Regions from separate parts of the Janthinobacterium amylolyticum genome, predicted to be linked through region 1. Evidence: predicted binding sites of a transcription regulator. Region 1 holds the regulator's gene; the other holds the start of a gene.
The links. Region 1 encodes FliA, which starts transcription of late flagellar genes. Its sites were predicted from a motif close to CTAAAGTTTNNNNNNNNNNNGCCGNTA; they were not measured.

Region 1 (10,069 bases):
ACGCCGTGCTGGGTCTGTCCGTGGAATCCCTGCGCGCCGGCTCGGCTCACCTGATCAGCTTGCTGATCACGGCCTTCCTGCTGATCGTTGGCGCACTCGGCCTGATCGCCGCCATCGACGGCCCCTACCAGATGTGGCACTACGCCAACAAGATGAAAATGACCCTGCAGGAAGTCAAGCAGGAGTCGAAGGAATCGGACGGCAATCCGCAGATCAAGGCGAAGATCCGCCAGATGCAGCATGAAATGTCGCGCCGCCGCATGATGGCCGACGTACCCACGGCCGACGTGGTGGTGACCAACCCGACGCACTATGCGGTGGCGCTGAAATACGGCGAGAATTCGCGCGGCGCGCCGCAGGTGGTGGCCAAGGGCATCGACGAAGTGGCGGCGAAGATCCGCGAACTGGCCGGCGAGCACAAGGTCGCCATCCTGGAAGCGCCGGCGCTGGCGCGTGCGCTGTACAAGCATACCGAGATCGGCGACGAAATTCCCGAGGCGCTGTATGGCGCCGTGGCCGAAGTGCTGGCCTATGTGTTCCAGCTGCGCAGCTACGGCAATGGCCACGGCCAGCGCCCCGACAAGCCGAAGCAGCTGGACGTGCCGCCCGAACTCGATCCGCAGAATCCCGCATCACAGACACCACCGGCAGCCGATGCCGCTGACAAGAATAAAGGAAGTACACCATGAACGGCCTGAGAATGCCAGCCTGGCTCAGTGGCATGGGGGGCAACGCCAGCAAGGGCATCGCCGCGCCGGTCATCATCATCATGCTGCTGGCGATGATGGTGCTGCCGCTGCCGGCCTTCATCCTCGACATTTTCTTCAGCTTCAATATCGCGCTGTCCATCATCGTGCTGCTGACGGCGCTGTACACGGTCAAGCCGCTCGACTTCATGGCCTTCCCGACCATTCTGCTGGTGTCGACCATGCTGCGCCTGTCGCTGAACGTGGCGTCCACGCGCGTGGTGCTGACGGAAGGCCATACGGGCGCCGACGCGGCCGGTAAAGTGATTGAAGCCTTCGGCCACTTCCTGATTGGCGGCAACTTCACGGTCGGTATCGTCGTGTTTATCATTTTGACGATCATCAACTTTACCGTGGTGACCAAGGGTGCGGGCCGTATCGCCGAAGTGGGCGCGCGTTTCGCGCTGGACGCCATGCCGGGTAAACAGATGGCCATCGATGCCGACCTGAACGCCGGCCTGATCGGCGAAGACGAAGCGCGCCGCCGCCGCACGGAAGTGGCGCAGGAAGCGGAATTCTATGGCGCCATGGACGGTGCCAGTAAATATGTGCGCGGCGATGCCATCGCCGGCATCATGGTGACCGTCATCAATATCGTCGGCGGCTTGCTGGTGGGCTTGCTGCAGCACGACATGGGCTTTGCCGACGCGCTGAAGAACTACACCTTGCTGGCCATCGGTGACGGCCTGGTGGCGCAGATTCCTTCGCTGATCATTTCCACGGCGGCCGGTATCGTCGTCTCGCGCGTGGCCAGCGAACAGGACATCGGCACGCAGCTGGTCGGCCAACTGTTTGCGAAACCGCAAGTGCTGTACATTACCGCCGCCATCATCGGCGGCATGGGCCTGATCCCCGGCATGCCGAACATGGTCTTCATCCTGCTGGCGTCCTCGCTGGCCGGCTGCGCCTATCTGATCAGCAAGAAGCGCACGCAGGAAAAAGCGGCGGCCGAAAAGCCTGCCGAGGCGCCGCAAGCGACTGTCGCGCCCGAACAGGAAGAGGCCAGCTGGCAAGACATCATGCCTGTCGACACCCTGGGCCTGGAAGTGGGCTACCGCTTGATTCCCCTGGTCGACAAGACGCAGGGCGGCGAATTGCTCAAGCGCATCAAGGGCATCCGCAAGAAATTCGCCCAGGAAGTGGGCTTCCTGGCGCCGCCCGTGCATATCCGCGACAACCTGGAACTGAAGCCGTCGGCCTACCGCATCACCCTGAAGGGCGTGGAAGTGGGCGTGGGCGAAGCCTTCAATGGCCAGTTCCTGGCGATCAATCCCGGCATGGCCAGCGGCAGCCTGCCTGGCGTCTCCACCACCGACCCGGCCTTCGGCCTGCCGGCCACGTGGATCGACGCGGGCCTGCGCGACCAGGCGCAATCGATGGGCTACACGGTGGTCGATGCGGGCACCGTGGTGGCGACGCACCTGAACCACCTGATCACCTCGCATGCGTCGGAACTGCTGGGCCGCGCGGAAGTGCAGTCGCTGCTCGACCACCTGGGCAAGGAGTCGCCGCGCCTGGTGGAAGACCTGGTGCCGAAGATGCTGTCCCTGTCGACCCTGCAGAAGGTGCTGCAGAACCTGCTTGCCGAAGGCGTGCACATCCGCGACATGCGCACCATCATCGAAACCCTGGCCGAGCATACCGTCAACACGCAAGACCCGAGCGACCTGACGGCGCTGGTGCGCGTGGCCCTGGGCCGCGCCATCGTGCAGCAGCTGTTCCCCGGCGCGGCGGAATTGTCCGTGATGACCCTCGACAGCCGCCTGGAGCGCCTGCTGATGCAAGCGATGGGCAATGGCGGCGACGGCGCCGGCATCGAGCCGGGCCTGGCCGACACCATCGCCCACCAGGCGGGCCTGGCCGCGCAGCAGCAGGAAGCGCTGGGCCTGACGCCGGTGCTGCTGGTGCCGGCGCCATTGCGCGCCCTGCTGTCGCGCTTCCTGCGCCGTGCCTTGCCGCAGCTGAAAGTGCTGTCGCATGCGGAAGTGCCGGAGACCAAGACGATCCGCGTGACCAGTTTGGTGGGTGCGCAATAGTTGGCATAGTTAATGCCGGGCGCAGACCCCCGCCAGCGTTAGCGCGGCGCTTTGCGTTGGCGTCAGTGGGGGGCTGACCCCAGCATTTGCAGCAAAGCAAACCCGAGCGAAAGGCCGGGGTCGAACCCTCAGGGTTCGACCCCGGTTGTTGCTTTGGGTTAAAAAAAGCAATGCCGGGACTGACCCTCGGCATCGCCAACATCAAGGTCATTGCCACGGTGCGAGGGGAGCCTGCTCCCGGATGTCGTTAGCGTCAGTCGGGCGGATGACCCATCCATCGTTTATGTCAAGAAAGCATCAATTTCCTCCCGGCAAACTGAATAACGGGTACTTTCCCGTCCTGTTCCTTCGATCGTTTCCTCAGTGCATCGCTAATAATGGAAACTGTCCGAGTGATCTGTGTCCATGTGGAAGACAGCACTCAAGCAACAGGAGTCGATGATGGTCACACAGTTCAGCCAATATTGCGCCACCCCCGCCTTGGGAGGCCGGTCATGAATGTGAAGAAATTTACGGGCGCCTCGTCGCGCGATGCGCTGCGCAAGGTGCGCGAAGCGCTGGGCCCCGATGCCGTGATCCTGTCGAACCGCCAGGCCGATGGCGTGGTGGAGATCCTCGCGCTGGCCAATGACGACGCCGCTTCGCTGGCGTCGCCGCCGGCCGCCTCCGAAATGGCCCAGCCCCGTCCCCAGTTGCAGACCCAGTTCGCCACGCCGCAGCGTGCGGCCGCCCCGGCCCAGCGCCCGGCCGCGCCACGTCCCGCCGCGCCGCGCCAGGCTGCTTCCGAGCCGATGGACATGGCCCGCATGCAGCAGATGATGGCCAGCGCGCTGGCGCATGTGAAGGAAAACGCCGCCGCCGAGATGAGCGGCATGATGAATGAAATCCGCGCCATGCGCGGCATGATGGAAACCCAGTTGGCGGAAATCTCGTGGGGTTCGACGCAGCAGCGCGAACCGCAAAAAGCCGTGGTGCTGCGCGAAATGCTGGCCGCCGGCTTCTCGGCCAGCCTGGCGCGCTACCTGATCGACAAGCTGCCCGCCGGCCTGGACGGCGCGCAAAGCATGCGCTGGATCAAGACTGTCCTCAGCCGCAACCTGAACACCGTGGCCAATGAAGACGCCATGCTGGAGCAGGGCGGCGTGTTTGCCCTGGTCGGCCCGACCGGCGTCGGCAAGACCACCAGCACGGCCAAGCTGGCCGCGCGCTGCGTGATGCGCCACGGCCCGGAAAAGCTGGCCCTGATCACCACGGATGCCTACCGTATTGGCGCGCACGAGCAGTTGCGCATCTACGGCAAGATCCTCGGCGTGATGGTGCATTCGGTGAAGGACGAGGCCGACTTGCGCATTGCCCTGAAGGAATTGAAGAACAAGCACACGGTGCTGATCGATACGGTGGGCGTGAGCCAGCGCGACCAGATGGTGACGGAACAGGTGGCCATGCTGTCGGGCGCCGGCGCCGACGTGAAACGCCTGCTGTGCCTGAATTCCACCGCGACGCAGGAAACCCTCAACGAAGTGGTGCGCGCCTACCAGGGCAGCGGCCTGGCCGGCTGCATCATGACCAAGCTCGATGAAGCGGCCTCGATCGGCAATGTGCTCGACGTGGTGATCCGCCAGAAGCTGAACCTGTTTTATGTATCGAACGGCCAGCGCGTGCCGGAAGACCTGTACCTGGCCGACCGCGGCTACCTGATCGACCGCGCCTTCAAGCTCAAGCGCGACTCGGCGGCGACGCAGTTTTCCGACGCCGAACTGCCGCTGCTGATGGCGCAGGCGGCCGCCCGCAACAATGAAGCGCGCGGGGTGCACCTTGGCTAACTTTGATTTCGACCAGGCCGAAGGCCTGCGCCGCATGCTGGCCGGCCCGCAGCCGCGCGTGATGACTTTTTTGTCGGCCACGCCGCAGGATGACAAGGGCGCCATGCTGGTCAACCTGGGTGCGTCGCTGGCGTATGGCGGCAATGACGTGCTGCTGCTCGACGCCACCGGCGGCAGCGATGGCGTGGCTGCGCGCCTGGGACTGGCGCACGGCGCCAGCCTGCGCGACGTGGCGCGCCAGCAGTGCGGCCTGAACCAGGTCATCCACCAGGTGCCGCAAGGCTTCGGCGTGGCCAGCCTGGGCGCGCGCAACCATTTGATGGACAGCATGGACTATGCCACGGCCGACGAGATGCGCCGCCTGGGCAAGACCTTCGAGGTACTGGCGCGCCAGAGCGGCATCGTGCTGGTCGACGGCGTCATGGCCGACGAGGGCGACTGCTTCCCCGTGCCGCTGATGGCCTCATCGGATATCGTCGTGCAAGTGTCCACCAGCGCCACCTCGATCAAGGCCGCCTACTGCCTGATCAAGCGCCTGAGCCAGGAAATGGGACGCCGTCCGTTCGGCATTCTTGTCACCGGCGCTTCCGAATCCGAGGCAAAAGTGGTATACGATAATATGGCGCAGGCGGCGAGCCGCTATCTGGCCGTGAAACTGACGTCGATGGGCTCGGTGCCTGCCGATGAATACCTGCACCGCGCGGCGCGCCTGGGCCGCAGCGTGGTCGATGCGTTTCCGCTGGCGGGCGCCTCGGTGGCGTTTCGCGGCCTGGCCGAACGGCTGGCGCGCTCGGCCGCACCGGTGCTGGGCGGCACCTTGTACCAGACGGGGAGCCCGCACCAGTTCAGCGCCTGAAGCCAACCGTAGCACCAGATAAGATGAGAAAACAATAAGCAGCCTATGTACACGGTCAAAGGGAAATCGAACAAGGACTATTTGCTGACGGAGCATATTCCGCTGGTAAAGCGTCTGGCGCACCATATGAAGGCGAAATTGCCGCCTTCGGTCGAGGTCGATGACCTGATTCAGGCCGGCATGATCGGCCTGCTCGATGCGATTACCCGTTATGAAGAGACGCACGGCGCGCAGTTCGAGACGTATGCCGTGCTGCGCATCCGCGGCGCCATGCTCGATGAATTGCGCACCAGCGACTGGCTGCCGCGCAGCATGCGTCAGAACATGCGCAAGATCGAAGAGGCAATGAGCACCTTGCAGCAGCGCCTCGGCCATCCGCCGACGGAGTCGGAAGTGGCGAAACTGCTGAAAATGTCGCTGGCCGACTACCAGGAAATGCTGGGCGACGGCGGCGGCCACCAACTGGTGTACTACGAAGATTTTCATGATCCGGACGGCAATGACAGCTTTCTCGACCGCCATTGCGTGGACGAGGACAGCGACCCCTTGCGTTCCCTGCTCGATACCGATTTCCGGCAATCCGTGATCGATGCCATCGATGCGCTGCCGCCACGCGAGAAAATACTCATGGGCCTGTATTACGAAGAAGAGCTGAACCTGAAGGAGATCGGCGCGGTGATGGGCGTATCGGAATCGCGCGTCTCGCAGCTGCATACCCAGGCCGTCGCGCGCCTGCGCGCAACCTTGAGGGAGCAGGCGTGGACTGGTCCAGCGTAATCGGGCTGGCGCTGGCGCTGGCGGGCCTCTTGGTCGGCCAGGCACTGGAAGGCGGCAAGATGGCCTCCCTGCTGCAGCCGGCTGCCTTCGCCATCGTGGTCATCGGCACCTTCGGCGCCGTGCTGCTGCAAACGCGGCTGCGCACCTTCGTGCGCGGGCTGGAAATGCTGCGCTGGGTGTTCCTGCCGCCGGCGGACACGCGTGCCGCGCTGGCGCGCGATATCGGACAATGGAGCTTGACGGCGCGCCGCGACGGCCCGCTGGCGCTCGAGCGCCTGATGGAAAACACCCCGGACCGCTTCAACGCCAAGGGCTTGCGCATGATCGTCGACGGCATCGCGCCCGACAAGCTGCGCCAGCTGCTCGACGTGGAAATCTCCGCCTACGAGATGGCCGAGCGCCAGGCCGTCAAGGTATGGGAGTCGGCGGCCGGCTACTCGCCCACCATCGGCATCCTGGGCGCCGTGCTGGGACTGATACACGTGATGGAAAACCTCACCGACCCGAGCAAGCTGGGCGGCGGCATCGCCGTGGCCTTCGTGTCGACCATCTATGGCGTGGGCCTGGCCAATCTGCTGTTCCTGCCGGTGGCGAACAAACTCAAGGCCATCGTCTCGCGCCGCGTGCTGCAGTATGAAATCACGGCGGCGGTGCTGTACGACATCGCCACCGGCGACCATACGCGCATCATCGAAGAGCGCGTTTCCAGCCTTTTGCACGAGCATTGACCATGATGCGGCGCGCGCGCAGAAAGTATGACGAAGAGCCGGACAACCAGGACCGCTGGCTGATTTCGTACGCCGACTTTATCACCCTGCTGTTCGCGTTTTTTGTTGTCATGTATGCGATTTCGCAAGTCAACGAAGGCAAGTACCGCGTGTTCCAGAATGCCATCGGCCAGGCTTTCAGCCTGGACAAGGGCGCGCCGCCCATCATCATGGAAGCGCCGCAAGCCATCCCGCTGCCGAATCCCGCCCTGAAGCGCCGCACGGAAGCCATCCGCCGCGAGCGCGAACACATGACGCGCCTGGCGCAGGACCTGACCTCGACCCTGGCGCCGCTGGTGAAGGAAGGCAAAGTGCGGGTCACGCAGACGAGCCGTGGCGTGAGCGTGGAAATCAATGCCAGCGTGCTGTTCGACCCGGGCGCGGCGGGACTGACTGCCGAGTCGGACCAGGCCCTGCGCGCCGTGGCCGTGCTGCTCAAGGACGACCCTCACGCGGTGCAGGTGGAAGGGCATACGGATGTCCAGCCCATCAGCAACTCGAATTTTGCCTCGAACTGGGAACTGTCGGCCGCGCGCGCCAGCGCTGTCGTGCGCCTGTTCATCGCCAGCGGCGTGCAGGCCTCGCGCCTGACGGCCGTGGGCCATGCCGACAATATTCCCGTGGCGCCGAACGCCACGCCGGAAGGACGCGCGCGCAACCGCCGGGTCGCCGTGACGATCTTGTCGGGCATCCCGGAAACCGTCACGGAAGTGCCGACGGCGCCTGCGGGGCCCGCTCCGGCGCCGGTGCCAGCCAACTGAAAGGCGTCGCGCGTGGCGCTGTGAATCGGCACCGTCAAGCGAAGTCCGTCGCCGCCAGGCGAAGATGCGGGCGGCGCGGATGTCTATGGCTGCCTGCGGCGGCGAAGCCGTCAATGAAGGTGACGGTGGCGAAGCCGTCAATTGCCGGCCGCCGCTTGGTACAATCGCAGCCTTCCCATTCTTCCATTTCTCCATCATGAAAAGCAGTTCCCAGGGCGGCCTCGTGTATTCCACTGAAACAGGGCGCATGTGTCCCGCTTGCCGCCAGCCGCTGGCGCAATGCGCATGCAAGGCGCAAGCCAAGGCGGCGCCCGTGGGCGACGGCGCCGTGCGCGTGTCGCGCCAGACCAAGGGACGCGGCGGCAAGAGCGTCACCGTGGTAAAAGGCTTGCCGCTGGACGCCATTGCCCTGGCACTGCTGGGCAAGCAGCTGCGCACCCAGTGCGGTTCGGGCGGCACCGTCAAGGACGGCGTGATCGAAGTGCAGGGCGACCATGTCGACACCATCCTGGCCGCGCTGGTCAAGCTGGGCCACCAGCCGAAAAAGGCCGGCGGCTGAGCAGGGCCCGGCGTGCGCGGCGCGTGCGGCAGCTTGCCGCGCGCCTGTGGTAACGTGCGTTTCCTGTCCACCCACGTCCACGCACACGCCCACCCATCACCATGAACGTCAAACTCACCGGCATCGCCATCGCGGCGCTCGCCGCAGCGCTGGCGCTGGCCTGCTGGCCCGCCGCCGACACCGCGAACCCTGACGGCGCGGCGGCCGCGGCGGCCGGTGCCGCCAGCGCGTCGCAAGGACGCAGCCTGGCCGCGTATTTCAGCATCGATGCTGCTCCCGTGCCCGGCGCGCCGCCCGTTGCCGTCACCCTGGCGCAGCGGCTGGAACGCCTGGCGGCCAGCGGCAAGCCGGAAGACGCGTATGCGGCCTACCAGTTGCTCGACGACTGCATCGCCTTCGGCCAGGAAGGGCGGCTGCCGGCGCTGGAGTTCGAACTGGGGCGCGAGATGACGGCGGAGGAAAAAGCCGCCCAACAGCAACTCTGTGCGGGCATGACGCAGCGCCAGCGCGACGAACGCCTGGCCTACCTTGCCACTGCCGCCAGGGCAGGCGTGCCGGGCGCGGCCACCCTGTTCCTGTCGGAAGGCCCGTTCGGCGACCGCAGCGCGCTGCGCAACCGTCCCGACGATCCGCTGGTGCAGGAGTGGAAGCGGCAAGCCATCGCCCAGCTGACGGCACAGGCGGACGAGGCGGAACTGAGCAGCGTTTCCACCCTGATGATGGCCTACCTGCGCGATGGTGAGGTGGTGCGCAAGGATGCGCCCCAGGCGTATGGCTATTTGCTGGCCCTGCGCATGGTGTACGACGATATCCTTGCGCCAGGCACGACGAATCCCTACCAGGATGAATACTGGCACTGGCTGCAAAACGAATTGACACCCGAGCAGCAGGCCGCCGCCGCCCTCAAGGCACAGGCCATCGCCGCGAAATTCCGCCAGCATGGGGGCCGTCCCGCGCAGGGCTGAGTGCGTAAGCTGGCCCGTGCATGACTGGCCCGGGCAGCGGCCCGTCACGGCATGGCGCAGACCTGGCATGGACCAGCCTGGCATGCACCAGGCCGGGGATGGACGAGGCCGGGTATGGACCAGCCCGGGCATGAGGCGCCCGGCTGTGGCCCCGGCCGAGCATGAACAAGCAAGTGCATGAGCAAGCCCTTGCATGGGGCCGCCGCTGCCGCCCCGTGCGTGCGGCGGCAATTCGAGCGGCCGCTCAGGCAGCCGCTCAGGCAGCCGTCTTGCGGCGCCGTATGCTATACCCGATCAGGCCCAGCCCGGCCAGCAGCATGGCGTAGGTTTCCGGTTCGGGCACGGCCGTGGTGATGGAAATGTCCAGCACGGAATCACGCGTGCCGGTGCCGCTCGCCACCAGGGTGTAGGTGCCTGGTCCCAGCAGGCCGTTGAAGGTCGAATGGGCAAAGGCGCCCAGCACGCCGGTGAAGGTGTCCGATTGCACCAGGTTATTGCTGGAGTCGAACAGGTCGATGTTGACGCCGGTCAGGCGGGGACCGAATTCAGTGGCGCCGGTGACCAGCCATGCGGCGTTGCCTGTAAATGCCTGCACGCCGGCACCGACCGTAAAGGTGGTCGTTTGCAGCAGCGAGCCGCGTTCCGTCGTGAAGGTATCGACGAACAGCGTGTCGTTCACCAGCAGTGGCGTGGCCACCACGGCGGTCGAGACCAGATGGTTGTAGAACACGGCTTGCGTTTCAGCCTGCGCGACCGGCGCCAGCAGGGTGCAGCCGAGC
Region 2 (10,069 bases), on a different contig from region 1:
CTCGTCGGCGCTGCTGGTGCTGTCGGTGCTGCTGATGTGCGCCACCACGCCGGCGCCGCAAGTGGTCAGGCGAGAACCCGTCAGCTGGCACAGCCTGCTCGAAGGCTTGCGTTTCGTCTGGTCCAGGCCCATCGTGCTGGGCGCCATCTCGCTGGACCTGTTCGCCGTGCTGTTCGGCGGCGCCACGGCCCTGCTGCCGGCGCTGGCGCACGACGTGCTGCATGTCGGCCCCAGCGGCCTGGGCCTGTTGCGCACGGCGCCGGGCGCCGGGGCGGCCCTGTGCTCGATCCTGCTGGCCATCTTCCCCATCACACGCAAGGTTGGTGCCTGGATGTTCGGCGGCGTGGCCGTGTTCGGCCTTGGCACCCTGGTGCTGGGCAGCACCAGCTATTTCCCGCTGGCCCTGGCGGCGCTGTTCCTGATGGGCGCCGGCGACATGGTCAGCGTGTATATCCGCCATTTGCTGGTGCAATTCGAGACGCCGGACGACATCCGCGGCCGGGTCAGCGCCGTCAACGCCGTCTTCATCGGCGCCTCGAACGAGCTGGGCGAATTTGAATCGGGCATCACGGCGGGCTGGTTCGGCCTGGTGCGCGCCGTGCTCTTCGGCGGCGCCGCCACCCTGGCCGTGACTGGCGCGTGGGCCGTGCTGTTCCCCGTGCTGTCGCGCATGGACCGTTTCCCCCACCACGAGAAGGAAGCAGCGGCCAGGACAGCCGCCACGGCAGGCGCTTAGGCGCTAAGATGCGCTATCGATACTGACGACCTGGCGCCATGAAAATTCCCCTTCCGTTTCACAGCTTCATTCGCAGCCGCCCCCACCTGAGCCTGGCCACGGCCATCGGCGTGGCGGCCGGCCTGCTGCTGCCCTCCGAATGGCTGCTGATGACGCGGCTGCTGACGGCCTGGAACGTGGCCGTCTGGTTTTACCTGGCGACGATGGCCTGGATGATGATGCGCGCCAACCATCACACGGTCAAAACCATGGCCACGCGGCAAGATGAACGGGCGGCGATGGTCTTGCTGGCCCTGTCCGTGGCGTCGGTGATGAGCTTGCTGGCCATCGTCTCGCAACTGTCGTCCATGAAGGGCATGGCCGACGATGAGCGGGCCCTGCACTACGCGCTGACGATCTTCACCCTGGTCGGCTCCTGGTTTCTCGTCGGCACCCTGTTCTGCTTTCATTACGCCCACCTGTATTACCTGGCCGACCCGGCCAGGCGCCCCCTGAAATTTCCCGACGACGAACAAAATCCCGACTACTGGGATTTCCTGTACTTCGCCTTCACCATCGCCGTGGCCGTGCAAACGTCGGACGTTTCCGTGCAGACGCGGCTGATGCGGCAAATCGTGCTGGGGCAATCCGTGCTGAGCTTTTTCTTCAACCTGGTCGTGCTGGGACTGTCGATCAATATCGCGGCGGGCCTGATCAATGGCTGAAAAGTTTCAATGAGGAAACTTGACCTGGGTGTAGGGTTAAGCTCATCTTAATCGTGCGCACCCTCTTGAAATACTGGAAAGAGGAGTAAGATAAGTCACATGCACGAGGCAATGTGCATAAGGCAGCAACCAGGCCGCAGCACGCCTGAGATGGGTTTTTTTTGAATTGACAGGAGTAAGCATATGCAAATCAATATTCATACCGACAGCACCATCGCCAACACCGCTGGACTGAACGAACATGTGCAATCCGTACTTGAAAGCGCACTGAGCCGCTTCCGCGACAACCTGACCCGCATCGAAGTCCACCTCAGCGATACGAATGGCCCGAAAGGCGGCGCAGACGATATCCGCTGCGTCATGGAAGCCCGTGTCGCCGGCTACCAGCCGATTGCCGTCACCGAGCAGAACGCTACCGTGCACCAAGCCGTTGCCGGCGCCACCGACAAGCTGAAACGCGCCATCGATAGCGCCCTGGGCCGCCTGCAAGACAGCAAGCGCCACGCCACCGGCAAGAATGCCGTGATCGATGCAGCCGAAGCGGAAGAAACCGCCGAGTAATTCCCATCTGCACTATTTGCCAGAGACGAGGCAGCCGTTCAAGGCTGCCTTTGCACATCTGGCCTGCCTCTGCGCCTGTCCTGCGCGCCGATATCCGTAACAACACCACCAGCATTGACAATGCTTGACGCGACAATGAAATAATTGTCGTATTTTTCACAGAAAGTTACTAGAAGCAAGGTTTTGCCGTTACGGCAGAGTCAGCTTTAGGCTATCATGAAGAGACCGGCGCGCTGCACGCGCGGCACGGGCTTTATGAAAGTATGACTGTGGAACAGATCGGCAACTTTGGCGCTTCAGGCTGCAACATCGGCGATTTACAGCTATTTCGCGATGGCGCGGATAGCCGGACGGCCGCCATGCTGGCGCCCTGCCCCGTCATGCGCCTGGAAGCGGGCGAAGCCCTCACCGACACGCGCGGCGCCAGCCTGTACATCGTCCTGCGCGGCGCCCTGGCCGTGGCCGCCGACACCCATACGGGCATGGACGACGGCACTGTCAGCAAGGTCTTGCCCGGCGAAAGCGTGGGCGAACAATCGGTGCTCGACGAGGCCAGCAACCTGGCCGCTATTTCCGCACTGGAAGAAACTGATTTGCTGGTCGTCGATGCGGCCATCGTCTGGGAACTGATCGACCAGTCGAACGGCCTGGCGCGCAACCTGCTGCGCTTGCTGTCCTTCCGCATCCGCGCCGCCAACGCCCTGTTGCGCCGGCGCCAGAAACTGGGCGAATTCTACCGCCAGCTATCGATGGTCGACAGCCTGACGGGCTTGTACAACCGCGCCTGGCTGACGGACTTGCTGCCAAACATGATCGTCACGGCGCATGGCAGCGGCGCGCCCCTGTCGCTGCTGATGATCGACCTCGACCATTTCAAGCGCTTCAACGATACGCACGGCCACCAGGCGGGCGACCAGGCCCTGCGCATCGCCGCGCAAGTGCTGGGCGCGGCCCTGCGGCCGACGGATTTTGCCGTGCGTTACGGTGGCGAGGAAATGATGGTGATCTTGCCCGATACCAACGAACACGTGGCCCTGATGGTCGCAGAACGGCTGTGCGAGCGCATGCAGCAAGCCGTCATCTTCGCCGACATGCGCAGCGCGCTGCCACACATCACGGGCTCGTTCGGCGTGGCCAGCCTGGCGCCCGGGCAGGACGACCATGGCTTGATCGCGGCGGCCGATGCGGCGCTGTATCGCGCCAAGGCAGGCGGGCGCAACCGGATCAGCACCTGAAACCAAGCCCATGGCGTCGTTGCGCTGCCTGATCGTCAGCAGCGCGCTTCGCCCTGCATATTTTCTCCGGCGCAAGATGCAATGATGATCAGGCCGCCTTGCTGTCGGCCGGCTTGGCAGGAGCGCCTGGTGTGGCAGCCTCATCCTTCTTGCTGCTGTGCGCGGCAACGAAATCCGCATAGCCCTTCTGCACCAGCGCGTAGGTCTTGTCGATATTGCTGGCGATGTCGCCGCCCAGCACTTTCAAGCCGTCCAGGATGTCGCGCGCTTCCTTGAAGCCTTTTTCCATGCCGCCACTGATGGTATCCATGAACTTGCTCAGCGCGGCATCGTCGTCCAGGTCCGGATTCTGTTTCTTGAAGGCGTCGAAAAATCCCGTCGACAGCGACACGATGCGGTTCGCCGTCGCTTCGGCGCTGTTGTCCTGCGACGCGGCGTTCTCGATCGCATCGTCACCGTACTGGCCTTTCAGCGCCTCGTTGATATTCGTGATGGCGGTCTTGTACAGCAGCGCCAGCGGTTCGTTTTCCGAACCGATCGACACATTCAGCGACGCCTGCATGATGGAGGCGTTCAATTGCAGCTTGGTACGGTCGTTCACGCTCATTTCAGTGTTGCTGGCGTCCTTTTGCTGGACTTTCTCTTCCTTGCCGGCAGCATTATTACTGACGGAACTCAGGGAAGCGGCGGAATTGCCGCCTGCGGCGATGGGAATTGACATGATAGGCCTCCTTGAACGGGCAATGTATGCCACCATGCGAATACCGCAACGGTGACGCTCCTCTCGTGTAGTATCGGCAGGTTTTCAGAAAACTGAAGCGGCGGCTTTGCAGCAGCCGGCCCAACCAAGATCACAATTAAGCAAGCAACGACCATCAATGACTACCCAGACTTTCCTTTGGCACGACTACGAAACCTTTGGCGCCCAGCCGCGCCGCGACCGCCCGGCCCAGTTCGCCGCCATCCGCACGGATGCGGACCTCAACGAGATCGGCGAGCCGATCATGCTGTATTGCCAGCCTGCCAATGATTTCCTGCCTGATCCGCAATCGTGCCTGATCACCGGCATCACGCCGCAGCAGTGTCTGCAGCTGGGCGTGCCCGAGCACCAGTTCGCCGCCACCATCGAAGCGGCCTTTTCGGAACCGGGCACCATCGGCGTGGGCTACAACACCATCCGTTTCGACGATGAAGTCACGCGTTTCCTGTTCTGGCGCAACCTGATCGACCCATATGCGCGCGAATGGAAGAACCATTGCGGCCGCTGGGATATCCTCGACGTGGTGCGCATGACGCACGCCCTGCGCCCGGAAGGCATTCAATGGCCGAAGCGCGACGACGGCCAGACCAGCTTCAGGCTGGAACACCTGAGCAAGGCCAACGGCCTGGTGCACGAAGCGGCGCACGATGCGCTGTCCGACGTGCGCGCCACCATCGCCCTGGCGCGCCTGATCAAGGAAAAGCAGCCGAAGCTGTTCGAGTTTTGCCTGGCCCTGCACAAGAAGGACAGGGTCGCCAGCGAAATGGGCATGCACCTGGCCGCCGGCGAGCGCCAGCCATTCCTGCACGTCTCCGGCATGTTCCCCGCCGAACGGGGCTGCCTGGGCGTCGTCTGGCCGCTGGCCACGCACCCGAGCAACAAGAACGAGATCCTCGTCTGGGATTGCGCCTACGACCCGCGCGAACTGTTCCAGCTCGATGCCGACACCATCCGCACGCGCCTGTTTACCCGCAAGGAAGCCATGCCCGAAGGCATGACGCGCCTGCCCGTGAAAAGCGTGCACCTGAACAAGTCGCCCATGCTGGTCGGCAATCTGAAAACCCTGTCGCCGGCCATGGCCGCGCAATGGGGCATCGACGTGGACGCGGCGAAGGCCAACGCGCAATTCGCCGCCACGGCGCCGAACATGGACGCCATCTGGGCCGACGTGTTCCAGCGCCCTGGCGCGAATGTCGCGCTGGACGTCGATGAGGATTTGTACAATGGTTTCGTCAGCAACGACGACCGCCGCCTGCTCGAATCCCTGCGCCGCGAAACGCCGGCCAAGCTGGCCACGGCCCGCCCCTCGTTTGCCGACGAACGCCTGCAGGAGCTGCTGTTCCGCTACCGCGCCCGCAATTTCCCGCACACCCTGAGCGAAGCGGAAAGCCTGCGCTGGGAACAGCACCGCGCCGCCCGCCTGTTCGACGGCGACGGCGGCGCCCGCACCATCGAAATGCTGTTTACGGAAATCGACACATTGTCGGAATCGGTGGATGAGCGGGGGGAGGAGATTCTGGGAGAGCTGTACGATTACGCGGAGATGGTGGCGCCCATGCGCGATTAGTCGCACCTGACCAAACCTGCTGCGCGTCGGTATAGGCGGCCTGCTGAATGTAATTTTTCAGCCCGCGCGGTGCACTTTGATCGCATCGCGCGCTCAATTTGCAGCCGTAGGTCGGATTAGCGGGGCAAAGCCCCGCGTAATCCGACAACATTGTTGACGTTACCGGTGTTGTCGGGTTACGGCCGCTGGCCTAACCCGACCTACATTTTTTATGGGTGATGTTTATACAGAACGATGCTGATTGATGGCATCGCGCGTTTCAATCGCCACGCGGCGCGCCGCGTCGGCCCAGTCTTCGCCGTCCTGCGGCGTGGCGTAGATGATGGCGCGCGAAGAGCTGATCATCATGCCCATGCCGTTCGCCGTCTGGCCCGCGCCGACGGTGGCGGCAATGTCGCCGCCCTGGGCGCCGATGCCGGGCACCAGCAGCGGCATGTCGCCGACGATGGCGCGCACTTGCGCCAGTTCCTCAGGGAAGGTGGCGCCGACGACGAGCGCGCACTGGCCATTCTTGTTCCATTTCTCGGCCACCAGGCGCGCCACGCGCTGGTACAACGGCTCGCCGTCCGTATTCAGGAATTGCAGGTCCGAGCCGCCCGGGTTCGACGTGCGGCACAGGATGATCACGCCGCGATCCGTCCACGCCAGGTAGGGATCGAGCGAATCCTCGCCCATGTAGGGGTTCACGGTGACGGCGTCGGCGCCGTAGCGCTCGAACGCTTCGCGCGCGTACTGCGTGGCAGTGGCGCCGATGTCGCCGCGCTTGGCGTCGAGGATCAGCGGGATGTGCGGGTAGTTCTCGCGCACGTAGCGGCAGATGTCTTCCAGCTGCTTTTCCGCGCCCAGCGCGGCAAAATAGGCGATCTGCGGCTTGAAGGCGCAGGCCAGGTCGGCCGTGGCATCGATGATGCGCGTGCAAAAGGTGGTGATTCCATCAGGCAAGTCGCGCAGTTCGGCCGGCAGTTTCGCCAGGTCCGGGTCCAGTCCCACGCACAGCAGGGAATTATTGGCCGTCCATGCGGCGGATAATTTATTGATGAAATTCACGGCACACCTTCTCTATATTCAGTTGCAAACCCCGTATTGTAACGCGGCGCCGGGTTGCCACGGCGTGCCCCGGCAGCCGGCACCGCGCCAGGGGCGGCCGCGTGCGCTTATTAAACCGACATTGCGGGCCGTTTCAGGTATATTTGCCTCACCTCCCTTACTCTGCACGGAACCCATCATGCAAATCACCAATCAATTCACCAAATGGCTGCGCCTGGCGCTGAGCGTTACTGTCCTGGCCGGCATCCTCACTGGCTGCGGCTACAACGACTTCCAGAGCAAGGACGAGGCAACCAAGGCCGCCTGGGGCGAAGTGGTCAACCAGTACCAGCGCCGTGCCGACCTGATCCCCAACCTGGTCAATACCGTCAAGGGCTATGCCACGCATGAACGCGAAACCCTGGAAGCGGTGACCAAGGCGCGCGCCGCCGCCACCAGTTTCCAGATCACGCCCGAAGTGCTGAACGACCCGGCCGCCTTCGAGAAATTCCAGCAAGTGCAGGGGCAGCTGTCGTCGGCCCTGTCGCGCCTGATGGTGGTGTCCGAGAAATACCCTGACCTGAAAGCCGACACCAGTTTCCGCGACCTGCAGTCGCAGCTGGAAGGCACGGAAAACCGCATCACCGTGGCGCGCCAGCGTTACATTGCCGCCGTGCAGGACTACAACGTGCATGCGCGCAGCTTCCCGAACAACCTGACGGCCATGATTTTCGGCTACAAGGTCAAGCCATCGTTCACGGTGGAAAATGAAAAAGCCATCTCGACCGCACCAACCGTCGACTTTGGCAAATAAGATGAAAGCCTGGTCTTATCTGGCGGCGCTGGCGACGGCGCTGCTGCTGTGGACGATGCCGCCGGCAGGCGCACAGGGCTTGCAGCCCGTGCCGCCGCTGGCGGCGCGCGTGACGGACGATGCCGGCATGCTGGACGCCAAGCAAAAGGCGGCGCTGGAAGGCGTGCTGGCCGACTACGAAGCCAAGACGGGCAGCCAGATCGCCGTGCTGCTGGTCAAGAGCACGGAACCGGAAGCCATCGAGCAGTACAGCATCCGCGTGACGGATGCCTGGAAGCTGGGCCGCAAGGGCGTCGATGACGGCGTGCTGCTGATGGTAGCAAAAGACAACCCGCCTGCCCTGCGCCGCCTGCGCATCGAGGCGGGCCGTGGCGTGCAGGGCGTGCTGACGGATGCGCAATCGAAACGCATCCTGCAAGACGTGATCGCCCCGCATTTCAAGCAGAATGATTTCTATGGCGGCCTGGTCGCTGGCGTGGGGGCGATCGCCACCCTCCTGAACCAGGAGCAATTCCCCGCCCCTGCCCAGCAGCAAGTGCCAGCCAGCGTGCAAGCAGGCGGCATGACCTTCTGGCTGCCGCTGCTGTTCTTCGGCTTTCTCGTCGTGCTGACCCTGTTCCGTTCGCGTGGCGGACCGACGCGGCTGCAGCGCGGCAGCAACTGGTCCAGCGGCGCCACGGGCGTGGTGCTGGGCAGCATTCTCAGCCAGGCGCTGAACAACCGGGGCGGCGGTGGCGGCTTCGGTGGTGGAGGTGGTTTTGGCGGCGGTGGCGGCGGTGGTTTCGGTGGCGGCGGCGGCGGTTTTGACGGCGGCGGCGCCTCGGGAGATTGGTAATGACGAAACAACTGACATTCGGACAACGCTGCGGACGGGCCTTGAAACATTTGCGCGGCACGCCGGCGACGGCGCGCCAGGCCTTTCCGGAACGCACCCTGAAAGCCATCGAGGCAACCATTGCCGACGGTGAAAAGATGCACCAGGCGGAAGTGCGCCTGATCGTCGAAGCGGCACTGACGCCGGGCATGGCGTACCAGGGCGTGAGCAACCGCGAGCGGGCGCGCGAACTGTTTGCCCAGTACGGCGTGTGGGATACGGAAGACAATGTTGGCGTGCTCATCTACATCAACCTGGCCGAACACCAGGTCGATATCGTGGCCGACCGCCACGTGGGCCGGCGCGTGACGCCGGAGCAATGGCAAGCCGTCTGCCGTACCATGACCAAGGGGTTCAAGGAAGGCAATTACCATGACAGCACCCTGGAAGCGCTGGCGCAGCTCAATACCTTGCTGCAAAGCCACTTCCCCGCCGATGGCACGCGCGGCAACCAGTTGCCGAATGAACCTATCCTCCTCTGAAGTCCGCCCAGGGATTAAAATCTGCCATTGCCGCGCAGGCTGGTGGGTGGGCAGCGCGGCCCCTATTACCGCCGAGGAGAACACATGAAACTGATCAACAAAACCGCCATCGTCACTGGCGCCACGCAAGGCATCGGCCTGGCCTGCGCCAGCCGCCTGATCGCCGAAGGCGCGCAGGTGATGCTGGTCGACATCAAGGAAGAAGGCGCGCAGGCGGCCGCCGCGCTGGGCCCGCAGGCGCGCTTCTTTTGCGCCGACGTCAGCCAGAAAGCGGACGTCGATGCCATGCTGAAGGAAACCCTGGCGCAGTTCGGCCACGTCGATATCCTCGTCAACAACGCGGGCGTCACGCACGCGGCCGATTTCCTCGACGTCTGCGAAGACGATTTCGACCGCGTCATGCGCATCAACCTGAAATCGATGTTCCTGTGCGGCCAGGCCGTGGCGCGCGACATGGTCAAGCGCAACAGCGGCTGCATCATCAACATGTCCAGCGTCAATGCGGAGCTGGCCATCCCGAACCAGGTGCCGTATGTGGTGTCGAAAGGCGCCATCAACCAGCTGACCAAGGTCATGGCCCTGAACCTGGCGCCGCACGGCGTGCGCGTGAACGGCATCGGTCCGGGCACCATCCTGACGGAACTGGCCAAGCAGGCGGTCTTGTCGAGTCCGCAAGCGCGCCATACCATCCTGTCGCGCACACCGCTGGGCCGCTGCGGCGAGCCGGAAGAAGTGGCCGGTATCGCCGCCTTCCTGGCCAGCGACGACGCCACCTACATGACGGGCCAGACCATCTATGTCGATGGCGGACGCATGGCGCTGAACTACACGGTGGCCGTGCAGGAATAGAGGCAGAAGAAGGCAGTTATATAAAAAAACGATAATGGATATCTGAAAAGACCATTAGACACATATCGTGCGACGCAGCATAATGCACCTGTCTCCACTATTCTCCTCCAAGAAAATAGTTTTAAGCCCGCTTTCACCAGCGGGCTTTTTTTTTGCTGTCACAGCTGAAACATGGCCATTCTTGCCATGCCGGGTGATTTTTCCCCGCATTGTCCGCACCACGAAAAAAATATTGCGGTGTGTCATGAACCCGTCATGTTCGCCCCCTATACTTGCTTCATCTGCTGTACAGGTAACCGATATGCCTGACTACAGACAGGTGTGCCGCCATGGCACACCACTCCCCTTTCATGACTGTGGCGCGCGCCGGCAAGGCGCACGCCATGGCCCGCAACGCTCAACTCTTGACCCATTTCATTTGGGTTTTTGGCCCGCGCCCCCGCGGGCCTTTTTTTTGCCTA

Region 2: ACQ4WR_RS08075 (DUF5610 domain-containing protein) is a predicted target of FliA. The motif match lies at 4,029-4,055, and genes of this name have one in related genera.

Annotation. Positions count from the first base shown of each region.
Region 1 covers NZ_JBNYXL010000007.1:100,416-110,484, forward strand. Annotated here, with positions in the region: gene flhB (flagellar biosynthesis protein FlhB) at 1-689, shown strand, start outside; gene flhA (flagellar biosynthesis protein FlhA) at 686-2,782, shown strand; gene flhF (flagellar biosynthesis GTPase FlhF) at 3,277-4,605, shown strand; gene ACQ4WR_RS16150 (MinD/ParA family ATP-binding protein) at 4,598-5,461, shown strand; gene ACQ4WR_RS16155 (RNA polymerase sigma factor FliA) at 5,507-6,238, shown strand; gene ACQ4WR_RS16160 (flagellar motor protein) at 6,220-6,966, shown strand; gene motD (flagellar motor protein MotD) at 6,972-7,766, shown strand; gene ACQ4WR_RS16170 (translation initiation factor Sui1) at 7,963-8,325, shown strand; gene ACQ4WR_RS16175 (hypothetical protein) at 8,427-9,290, shown strand; gene ACQ4WR_RS16180 (FxDxF family PEP-CTERM protein) at 9,547-10,069, opposite strand, start outside.
Region 2 covers NZ_JBNYXL010000003.1:326,325-336,393, forward strand. Annotated here, with positions in the region: gene ACQ4WR_RS08055 (MFS transporter) at 1-736, shown strand, start outside; gene ACQ4WR_RS08060 (DUF1345 domain-containing protein) at 775-1,440, shown strand; gene ACQ4WR_RS08065 (HPF/RaiA family ribosome-associated protein) at 1,624-2,001, shown strand; gene ACQ4WR_RS08070 (GGDEF domain-containing protein) at 2,271-3,236, shown strand; gene ACQ4WR_RS08075 (DUF5610 domain-containing protein) at 3,325-3,957, opposite strand; gene sbcB (exodeoxyribonuclease I) at 4,115-5,563, shown strand; gene pyrF (orotidine-5'-phosphate decarboxylase) at 5,786-6,610, opposite strand; gene ACQ4WR_RS08090 (LemA family protein) at 6,789-7,403, shown strand; gene ACQ4WR_RS08095 (TPM domain-containing protein) at 7,405-8,238, shown strand; gene ACQ4WR_RS08100 (TPM domain-containing protein) at 8,238-8,759, shown strand; gene ACQ4WR_RS08105 (SDR family NAD(P)-dependent oxidoreductase) at 8,844-9,608, shown strand.